DNA from 3 places in the Microbacterium sp. JC 701 genome. Region 1 is predicted to be linked to each of the others. Evidence: predicted binding sites of a transcription regulator. Region 1 holds the regulator's gene; each other region holds the start of a gene.

The links. The regulator HrcA, encoded in region 1, represses chaperone genes, less so after heat shock. The targets are predictions, from matches to a motif close to TTNGCACTCGNNNNNNNCGAGTGCNAA.
Region 2: the regulator HrcA is predicted to act here: its motif matches at 1,809-1,835, upstream of LPW41_RS13775 (Hsp20/alpha crystallin family protein).
Region 3: the regulator HrcA is predicted to act here: its motif matches at 1,972-1,998, upstream of groL (chaperonin GroEL).

What each region holds. Positions count from the first base shown of each region.
Region 1 covers NZ_JAJNCV010000002.1:360,515-363,786, reverse strand. The annotation lists gene hemW (radical SAM family heme chaperone HemW) at 1-1,027, shown strand, start outside; gene hrcA (heat-inducible transcriptional repressor HrcA) at 1,142-2,182, shown strand; gene dnaJ (molecular chaperone DnaJ) at 2,244-3,272, shown strand, end outside.
Region 2 covers NZ_JAJNCV010000003.1:396,892-400,163, reverse strand. The annotation lists gene LPW41_RS13785 (UbiA family prenyltransferase) at 1-554, opposite strand, end outside; gene LPW41_RS13780 (SDR family oxidoreductase) at 825-1,715, shown strand; gene LPW41_RS13775 (Hsp20/alpha crystallin family protein) at 1,919-2,374, shown strand; gene LPW41_RS13770 (sugar ABC transporter ATPase) at 2,443-2,784, opposite strand; gene LPW41_RS13765 (NAD(P)/FAD-dependent oxidoreductase) at 2,975-3,272, shown strand, end outside.
Region 3 covers NZ_JAJNCV010000005.1:51,618-54,889, forward strand. The annotation lists gene LPW41_RS15765 (DUF2332 domain-containing protein) at 1-622, shown strand, start outside; gene LPW41_RS15770 (DUF3263 domain-containing protein) at 632-886, shown strand; gene LPW41_RS15775 (LytR C-terminal domain-containing protein) at 922-1,521, shown strand; gene LPW41_RS15780 (cold-shock protein) at 1,666-1,866, shown strand; gene groL (chaperonin GroEL) at 2,036-3,272, shown strand, end outside.

The DNA.
Region 1 (3,272 bases):
CGACACGCTGAACGCCGAGGTGCGTCTGGCGGGGGCAGTGATGGATGCCGCGGGCGGTCGCCGCTCGGCATCCACCGTCTTCTTCGGGGGAGGCACGCCCACCCTGCTGCCGCCGGGGGATCTGGCGCGCATGCTCGACGCGGTGCGCGGGGAGTTCGGCATCCGCGACGACGCCGAGGTCACGGTCGAGGCCAACCCCGACACGGTCAACGACGCCATGGCGCGCACCCTCGCCGACGCCGGCGTGAACCGCCTGTCGATCGGCATGCAGTCGGCTCGGCCGCACGTGCTCGCCGCCCTCGACCGCACGCACGATCCCGCCAACGTGGCCACGGCCGTCGCCGCGGCCCGACGCGCGGGTCTCGACGTCTCGCTCGACCTCATCTACGGCGCGCCGGGGGAGTCGCTCGACGACTGGCGCGCCTCTCTCGAGGCGGCCACGGCCCTCGAACCCGACCACATCTCGGCCTACGCGCTGATCGTCGAAGACGGCACCAAGCTCGCTCGCCAGATCCGCTCCGGCGTGGTCGCTGAGCCCTCCGACGACCTGCAGGCCGATATGTACGAGCTCGCCGACGACCTGCTCGCCGCCGCCGGCTACGACTGGTACGAGGTGTCGAACTGGTCGCGCGGCGTCGAGCACCGCTCGCGCCACAACCTCGCGTACTGGCGGGGGACCGACTGGTGGGGCTTCGGGCCGGGCGCGCACAGCCACGTCGCGGGGCTGCGCTGGTGGAACGTCAAGCACCCCGCCGCCTACGCCCAACGCCTCGCCGCCGTCGAGTCGCCCGCGGCCGCGCGGGAGCGCCCCGACGAGACCGCGCGTCGGCTGGAGTCGGTGCTGCTGCGCAGCCGCATCCGCGAGGGTCTGGCGGTGTCGGAGATCCTCGGCGAGGGCCGCAAGAATGTCGCCGCGCTCATCGCCGACGGGTTGATCGAGGGGGCGGATGCCGTGCGCGGGCGCATCGTGCTGACCCGGCGCGGACGCCTGCTCGCCGACGCCGTGGTGCGGGCGCTCACGGTCTGAGCGCCGCGCGGGCGTCACCCGCGGCGGCCTCCGCGAGCCGCCCGGCGCAGTGTCGGGGCTATCCCGTAGAATTGGCACTCAAGAGACGCGAGTGCCAGACGGGAGGAGCATCGCATGGTGTCGGAACGTGGCCTTCAGGTGCTCCGCGCGATCGTGCAGGACTACGTCGACACGCGTGAGCCGGTCGGCAGCAAAGCCATCGTCGAGCGCCACGCCTTCGGGGTGTCGGCCGCGACGATCCGCAACGACATGGCCCTGCTCGAAGACGAAGACCTCATCGTCGCCCCGCACACCTCGTCGGGGCGCGTGCCCACCGACAAGGGCTACCGCGTGTTCGTCGACCATCTCGCCGAGCTCCGCCCGCTCTCGGGTGCACAGCGCAGCGCCATCACGTCGTTCCTCGACGAGGCCGGCGACCTCGACGACCTCCTCGCCCGTACGGTGCGCGCACTCACCCAGCTGACCGGTCAGGTCGCGATCGTGCAGTACCCCTCGTTCGCGCGGGCCAACGTCTCGCACGTCGAGCTCGTCGCCCTCGGCGGCCCCCGCGTGCTGGTGATCCTCGTGACCGACACCGGCCGGGTCTCGCAGCGCATCTCGTTCGTGCCCGTCGAGCCGAGCGAGGCCGACGTCACCCAGCTGCGGGCCCGCGTGAGCGGTCTGCTGGTGGGCCGCAGCGTCGCCGACAGCTCCCAGCGGGTGGCCGCGGCCCTGGCCGACGGCCCCCGCCCCGGGGTCATCGTCGACGCCCTCGCCGACGCCGTGCTGCGCGTGGTCGGCGAAGAACTCGAGGAGTTCCGGCAGGACCGCCTCGTCATGGCCGGTGCCGCGACGCTCGCCAAGCGCGAGCAGGACTTCCGCGGCAGCATCTACCCGCTGCTCGAGGCCATCGAAGAGCAGGTGACGCTGCTGCGCCTCATGAGCGAGATGGTCGCCGACGAGCAGGGCCTGTCGGCCAGCATCGGGCGGGAGAACGAGCCGTTCGGCCTCGTCGAGGCCTCGGTGCTCGCCAGCCGCTACGACGGCTCCAGCGGAGGCGCGCGCGTCGGACTCCTGGGTCCCATGCGCATGGACTACTCCTCGAACCTCGCGGCGGTCCGTGCCGTCGCGCACTATCTGACCCGGATGCTCGAAGACGACGACAGCTCTCGTTGACTTTCGAGAGATCGAGCACCCCAAAGAGAACAACCCCGCGTGAGCGGGCAGGAAGGCGATTGTGGCTGACCACTACGAGGTCCTGGGTGTCGAACGCGACGCCAGCCCCGAAGACATCAAGAAGGCGTACCGCCGTCTGGCGCGCCAGTTGCACCCCGACGTCAACCCGGGAGAAGACGCCTCCGAGCGCTTCAAGCTCGTCACGCACGCCTACGACGTGCTGAGCGACCCCGAGCAGCGCCGCCGCTACGACATGGGCGGCGACCAGAGCCCGTTCGGTGGCGGGGGAGCAGCCGGCTTCGGCGGCTTCAGCGACATCTTCGAGACGTTCTTCGGCGGCGCGCAAGCGGGCGGCGGCGGTCGCGGTCCCCGTCCGCGCTCGCGCCGGGAGCGCGGACAGGACGCCCTCGTGCGCGTCACGCTGCAGCTCGGCGACGTCGTCTTCGGCGCCCACCGCGACCTCGAGGTCGACACGGCGGTGCTGTGCGAGACCTGCAAGGGCGCGTGCACGCAGCCCGGCACGAGCGAGGTCACCTGCGACATCTGCCACGGCTCGGGTCACGTGCAGCGCACCGTGCGCAGCCTGCTCGGCAACGTCGTCACCAGCGCCCCCTGCACCGTGTGCCAGGGCCACGGCACGACGATCCCGTACCCCTGCGGAACGTGCCAGGGCCAGGGCCGCGTGCGCGCGCGCCGCACGGTCTCAGTCGACATCCCCGCCGGCGTCGAGTCGGGCCTGCGCCTGCAGCTGCCCGGTTCGGGTGAGGTCGGCCCCGCGGGCGGACCCAACGGCGACCTCTACCTCGAGATCACCGTCGAGGCTCACGAGGCGTTCAGCCGCGAGGGCGACGACCTCGTCGCAACCCTCGAGGTGTCGATGCCGGATGCCATCCTCGGAGCAAACGCGACGATCGAGTCCCTCGACGGAAGCGTCGACCTCGAAGTGCGCCCCGGCGTGCAGTCGGGCGACGTGCTGACCATCAAGGGCCGCGGAATCACCCCGCTGCGCGGCACCCAGCGCGGCGACCTCAAGGTCGGCGTGCACGTGGTGACGCCCACGCGCCTCGACAACCGCGACCGCGCCCTCATC
Region 2 (3,272 bases), on a different contig from region 1:
AGGTCGCGCACGACGTTGGTGAGGTGCACGGCGGCGCCGAGCGCGGCTCCCGCCAGTGCCGCCCACGGCGCGGCGAGCGCCGGGTCGGGGCCGGCGAGGGTCGCGAACGAAGGGAAGAGACCGAAGCTCAGCACGAACGGCACGATCGAGAGCGGGGTCGACTTCAGGCCCGCGTTGTAGGCCCAGGCCGAGGCGAGGGCGATCGCGTGCGCCGCGACGAGAGCAGCCCCCAAGGGTGCGGAGAGCAGCAGGGCGACCACGAGGGCTCCGACGGCCACGGCCAGCGCGCGCTCGGGGGTGAGGGCTCCCCCCGCGATCGGCTTGTCGGTGCGTCCGACCGCGGCATCGCGGGCGCCGTCGATCGCGTCGTTCGACAGTCCGACCGAGACCTGCCCCGCGAACACCGCCACGACCAGCAGCCCCAGGCGCCACGGCTCGAGCCCCGCCGCGATGCCCAGCGCGAGTGAGAGGACGGTCACGACGAGCGTGGGCCCCGGATGGGTGGCCCCCCACAGGGCCCGCAGGGGCGACCTCGTGGTCGCGGCATCCGTCACGGGTCCGACGCTACCGCGCGGCGGCGGTCCGGTGGCCCGCGGCGGTGGCGGTCCGGAGGCCCGCGGCGGGGTCGCCGGGCACAACGGCGGGGATCCGGCGCAACGCGCCGCGGATCGGCATCCGGGAACGGCGTGTCCACCGGGCGGCCCGCCGGTGCGCACGGGCGTCGGCCGTCGGTACGTCAACCCCCGCGGCATCCGATCCCCTCCCGCCTACCGTCGCGAGCGCCGGGGCAGCAGCGTTCCGCAGAAGCCTCGAAGGAGACCCCGATGCCCCAGGTCGTCGTCATCACCGGAGGATCCCGCGGGATCGGCCGTGCCACCGCCCTGCGCTTCGCCCGCCAGGGGGCGCGTCTCATGCTGGTGGCCCGAGACGAGGAGGCGCTCGCGTCCGCCGCCGCGGAATGCCGCGCTCGCGGGGCCGAGGTGCAGACCGCGTCGATCGACCTCGCTCTCGCCGACGGCCCGCAGCGCGCCGCCGACATCGCCCTCCTCCGGTTCGGACGCATCGACGTGTGGGTGGCCTCGGCATCCGTCTTCTCGTACGGGTCGATCGCCGACACCCCCGATGCCGTGCGCGACCGGGTCATCGAGACCAACCTCACCGGCCACATGCGCGCGGCGCGGGCGGTGCTCCCCCACTTCCTCGCCCGCGGCACCGGGACGATCGTTTTCGTCGGCTCGCTGTACGCGCAGGTGGCGGGCCCGTACGTCTCGTCGTACGTCGCCGCGAAGCACGGCCTGCTCGGATTCACGCGGTCGCTGCGGCAGGAGATGCTCGCGCACCGCGGCATCCGGGTGAAGATCGTGCTCCCGGCGAGCATCGACACCCCCATCTACCAGCGCGCCGCCAACTCGACGGGGCGCACGCCCTTCCCTCTGCCGCCGGTGGTGTCGGCCGACCGCGTCGCCCGGGCCGTCGTGCGGGTGACGCGCGGGCCCCGTCACGAGGTCGGCGTGGGAGCGGCGCAGTTCGTGACCCGCCCCCTGCAGTTCTTCGCGCCGCGCGTGTACGACCGTTTCATCCGCACGCTGCAGCACGCGCTGGGACTGCGGCGTCGCCCCGCGCCGACGACCACCGGAGCCGTCCTCGCTCCCCAGCACGATCCCGGTGCCGTGAGCGGGGGCTGGTCGCGGATCCCGCTGCGTCGCCCGCGCTGACCGTGTCGGGAAGGGCCACGAATGCCGACGCGCACGGGGCTCGCGTCAGGGCCGATGGGCTCGGCGAGGTGCGCCGATTTCGCATGCAGGGTCTTGGCACTCTCCTGGGCCGAGTGCTAATCTGATCGCAGTTGAGCCATATGGACTCAACTTCACAGAACATCGGGGATCCGAGTCCCGACCGATCGAAAAGGAGAACGACCATGGCCACCTACGACCCCTTCCGCGACCTCGACCGCCTCGCGTCGACGCTCCTCGACGCTCGCCGCGGCGGTGGTCCGCGACGGATGCCGATGGACCTCTACCGCGACGGCGACCACTACGTGCTCGCGGCGGACCTCCCCGGTATCGACCCCGGCTCGGTCGACATCGACGTCGACGGCCAGCTGCTCACGATCCGCGCCGAGCGCACCCTCGGCTCGGGCGAGGGCGTCAAGTGGATCACGCGCGAGCGCGAGACGGCGTCGTTCGTCCGCCAGCTCAACCTCGGGCAGGGCATCGACACCGACGGCATCAGCGCGTCGTACCGCAACGGGGTGCTGAGCGTGACGATCCCGGTCAGCGAGAAGGCGAAGCCGCGCCGCATCGCCGTCTCGACCGACGAGCACGACGGTGCCATCGCGGCGCACGAGAGCACGCCTCAGCTGATCGAGCAGTAGTCCGCACGCGACGATGCCCCGGCCCCCTCATCGAGGGTCGGGGCATCGTGCGGTGTTCGCGAGACGTCTCAGAGGTCTTCGGGAGCGAGGTCGCCCTGTCCCTCTTCGCCCAGCTCGACAACGCCCGGGTCCATACCCTGCGAGTCGGTGCCGGTGGACTCGGGGTGAATGTCCTCGAGCGGGATGTCGCTGTCGTCGGCGGGGATCTCGGCCGGGTCGGCGCCCGTCGCGGTGGCAGGGTTGATGTCGTCGGGGTCGGCGCCCTCGTCGATGGCGGTCGTGGCGTCCCACTCCGCCTGGGCGGGGTCGAGCGTGGGATCGGGCTCGATGGAGGTGTCGCCGTCGCGCAGCGGCTGCACGCCCGCCATAGCCGCGTCGGAGGGAGTGGGGTCGATCGAGGCGTCGCTCATGAGAGGGTCCTTTCGTCGCAGACGCGAAGCCGCGGGTGGCGCGGCTCTCTCATCAAACGGGGCCGCGGTCATCGGCCGGTGCCCCTTGACAGGTCCCTGCGACCGTCGTCGCCGTCGTGAGCGGCACCTGTCAAGGTGCTGGCGGCGTATACGCCGATGACGCACGGTGGGACGAACGAGAGGATCCCCCATGCCCGACCCCCGTTCCGCCGTGCCCGCCCGCGCGACCCCGCGCATCGTCGTGATCGGCGGCGGCAACGCCGGACTGTCGATCGCCGGGCGCCTGCACCGCGCCCGTCTCGGCGACATCACCGTGATCGAGCCGCGGGAACAGCACGTGTTCGCTCCCCTGCAGTCCCACATCGCCGGCGGCGCCGCCCGCGCCTCGGAGGCCGTCCGCCCCCAGGCCGACGTCATCCCGCCGGGGGTGAGGTGGCTGCGCGACGAGGCGTTCACGGTCGACCCCGACGCCCGACGCGTGCACCTGG
Region 3 (3,272 bases), on a different contig from region 1:
GGCGAGCGCGGGTCTGTGCCTCTACCCCGACCGCTACGCGTACCGCTACCGCCGGGGTTCCGAGACGATCGCCCTGGATCCGACCGATGGTGCGGGCACCGTCACGCTCGAGAGCGAGCTGACGGGCTCGCCCGACCTACGGATGCCGCAGATCGTGTGGCGCGCGGGCATCGACCTGAACCCCCTCGACGCGCGCGACGACGGCGACCGCGCCTGGCTGACCGGCCTCGTGTGGCCAGGGGAGGAGGGGCGTCGAGAGCGCATCGTGGGAGCGCTGGACGTCGCCGCGGCCGACCCGCCCCTGCTCGTCGCCGGCGACGGGGCCGCGGCGCTGCCCGCGCTCGCCGCTCGGGCTCCGCGCGATGCCACGCTCGTCGTGACGACGCCCGGGGTGCTCGCCCACGTTCCGCGAGCCCATCGCGGGGAGGTGATCGCCGCGGCCCGCGCCGCCGGGCGGTGGATCACCCTCGACGACCCCGGGCTTCACGATGCCTGGTCGCAGCCCCCGCGTGTCACCCGCGGCGGCTTCGCCCTCGCCCTCGACGGCGACGTCGTCGCGGAGGTCGATCCGCTCGGGGCGTGGGTGGCGTGGCATCCGGGATCGCAGGGCGCCCCGCAGTAACGTCGAGGCGTGCCTCTGACCGACCGTGATCTCGCGTTCCTCGCCTTCGAGGGTGAGTGGAGACGCCACGCGGGTGCGAAGGAGGAGGCGATCCGCGCGGAATTCGACCTGACGCCCGCGCGGTACTACCAACTGCTCGGTCGTCTCATCGACACCCCCGAGGCTCTCGCCCACGACCCGATGCTGGTGCGTCGTCTGCGCCGCCGTCGCGATGAGGCCGCGGACCGCCACCGGGCACGCCTCGGGCGTACCGCGTCTCGCTGAGAAGACCCGAAAACTCCGACCGGTAGCATCGTCGAATGGCCAGATCGACCTTCCCGCGGGATCGCTTCGACGACCTGCCGGACGCCTCCGGCCGCGTCGGGGCGCACCGCGCCGAGAGTCCGCGTTCGCGCGGCTGGATCGTGTTCCTGTGGGCGGCCATCGCCACCCTCGTGCTGATCATCGCGGGCGTCTTCGCCACGCTCGTCCTGTCGGGACGCCTGTCGTTCGGCGACGCCGACGCCCCCGCGCCCGTCATCTCCGCCGAGCCCACCACGCCGTCGGTGATCGACACCTCGTACACGGTCGTCGTGCTCAACGGCACCCCGCAGGACGGTCTGGCCGCGTCGCTGCGCGAGCAGATCGTCGCCGCCGGATGGTCGGGCGACGACGTCGAGACGGGCAACTCCGACACCACCGACTTCGCCACCACCACCGTCTACTACAAGGGCGAGGCCGACGCCGCCGCGGCGGAGGGGCTCGCCCAGACCATCGGCGGAGCGCAGACCGCCCAGAGCGACTTCCTGCAGCCGGCCGACGACCCCGGCACCCCCGACGACGAGAGCGCGGTCAAGCGTCTCATCGTCGTGATCGGCCTCGACCGGGCCGGCGGCGCCACGCCCGCACCCACGGGCTGATCGCTGCGAGCGAGCCCCCGCGAGCCGCGTGTTTCCGCGGCGTAACAACTTGGGGGCACGCGCGTCAACAATGCCCGCGAACCCCCTCGCGGCGGTAGCCGGCGTGCTTACGATGACCTCGTCGTACAGCAACAGGAGATTCGCATGACCCAGGGCACTGTCAAATGGTTCAACGCCGAGAAGGGCTTCGGCTTCATCACCGTCGCTGACGGGCAGGACGTCTTCGTCCATTACTCGAGCATCGAGATGTCGGGCTTCCGCGTCCTCGAGGAGGGACAGGCCGTCGAATTCACCGTCGGCAACGGGCAGAAGGGCCCGCAGGCGGAGTCCGTGCGCCTGGCCTGACCGCTGCATCGAACGCCGTGGCATCCGCACTCCGGATGCCACGGCGTTCGTCGTTCCACGGGGGTCCGGTGGCTTGCACTCCCCAGGGGCGAGTGCCAGAATGAATTAGCACTCGCATTCGTCGAGTGCCAAATCTGGAAGTCACCCGTCCGGGAGGGACGACACACTTATGGCAAAGATCATCGCTTTCGACGAAGAGGCCCGACGCGGTCTCGAGCGCGGCCTCAACACGCTGGCCGACGCCGTCAAGGTGACCCTGGGCCCCCGCGGTCGCAACGTCGTGCTCGAGAAGAAGTGGGGCGCCCCCACGATCACGAACGACGGCGTCTCGATCGCCAAGGAGATCGAGCTCGACGACCCGTACGAGAAGATCGGCGCCGAGCTGGTCAAGGAGGTCGCCAAGAAGACCGACGACGTCGCGGGTGACGGCACCACCACCGCCACCGTTCTCGCCCAGGCGCTCGTGCGCGAGGGCCTGCGCAACGTCGCGGCCGGCGCCGACCCCATCTCGCTCAAGAAGGGCATCGAGAAGGCCGTCAAGGCCGTCACCGACGAGCTGCTCGCCTCCGCCAAGGAGGTCGAGTCCAAGGAGCAGATCGCCGCCACCGCGTCGATCTCCGCCGCCGACCCCGCGATCGGCGAGCTCATCGCCGAGGCCATCGACAAGGTGGGCAAGGAAGGCGTCGTCACCGTCGAGGAGTCGAACACCTTCGGCACCGAGCTCGAGCTCACCGAGGGCATGCGCTTCGACAAGGGGTACATCAACCCCTACTTCGTCACCGACCCCGAGCGTCAGGAAGCGGTCTTCGAAGACCCGTACATCCTGATCGCGAACCAGAAGATCTCCAACATCAAGGACCTTCTGCCGATCGTCGACAAGGTGATCCAGGAGGGCAAGGAGCTCCTCATCATCGCCGAGGACGTCGAGGGCGAAGCCCTCGCGACGCTCGTGCTCAACAAGATCCGCGGCATCTTCAAGTCGGTCGCCGTCAAGGCTCCCGGCTTCGGCGACCGTCGCAAGGCGCAGCTGCAGGACATCGCGATCCTCACCGGCGGCCAGGTCATCACCGAAGAGGTGGGCCTCAAGCTCGAGAACGCGACCGTCGACCTGCTCGGCCGTGCCCGCAAGGTCATCATCACCAAGGACGAGACCACGATCGTCGAGGGTGCCGGTGAGTCGGAGCTGATCGAGGGTCGCGTGACCCAGATCCGCCGCGAGATCGAGAACACCGACAGCGACTACGACCGCGAGAAGCTCCAGGAGCGCCTCGCGAAGCTCGCCGGTGGCGTCGCCGTCATCAAGGCCGGAGCCGCGACCGAGGTCGAGCTCAAGGAGCGCAAGCACCGCATCGAAGACGCCGTGCGCAACGCCAAGGCCGCTGTGGAAGAGGGGGTCGTCGCCGGTG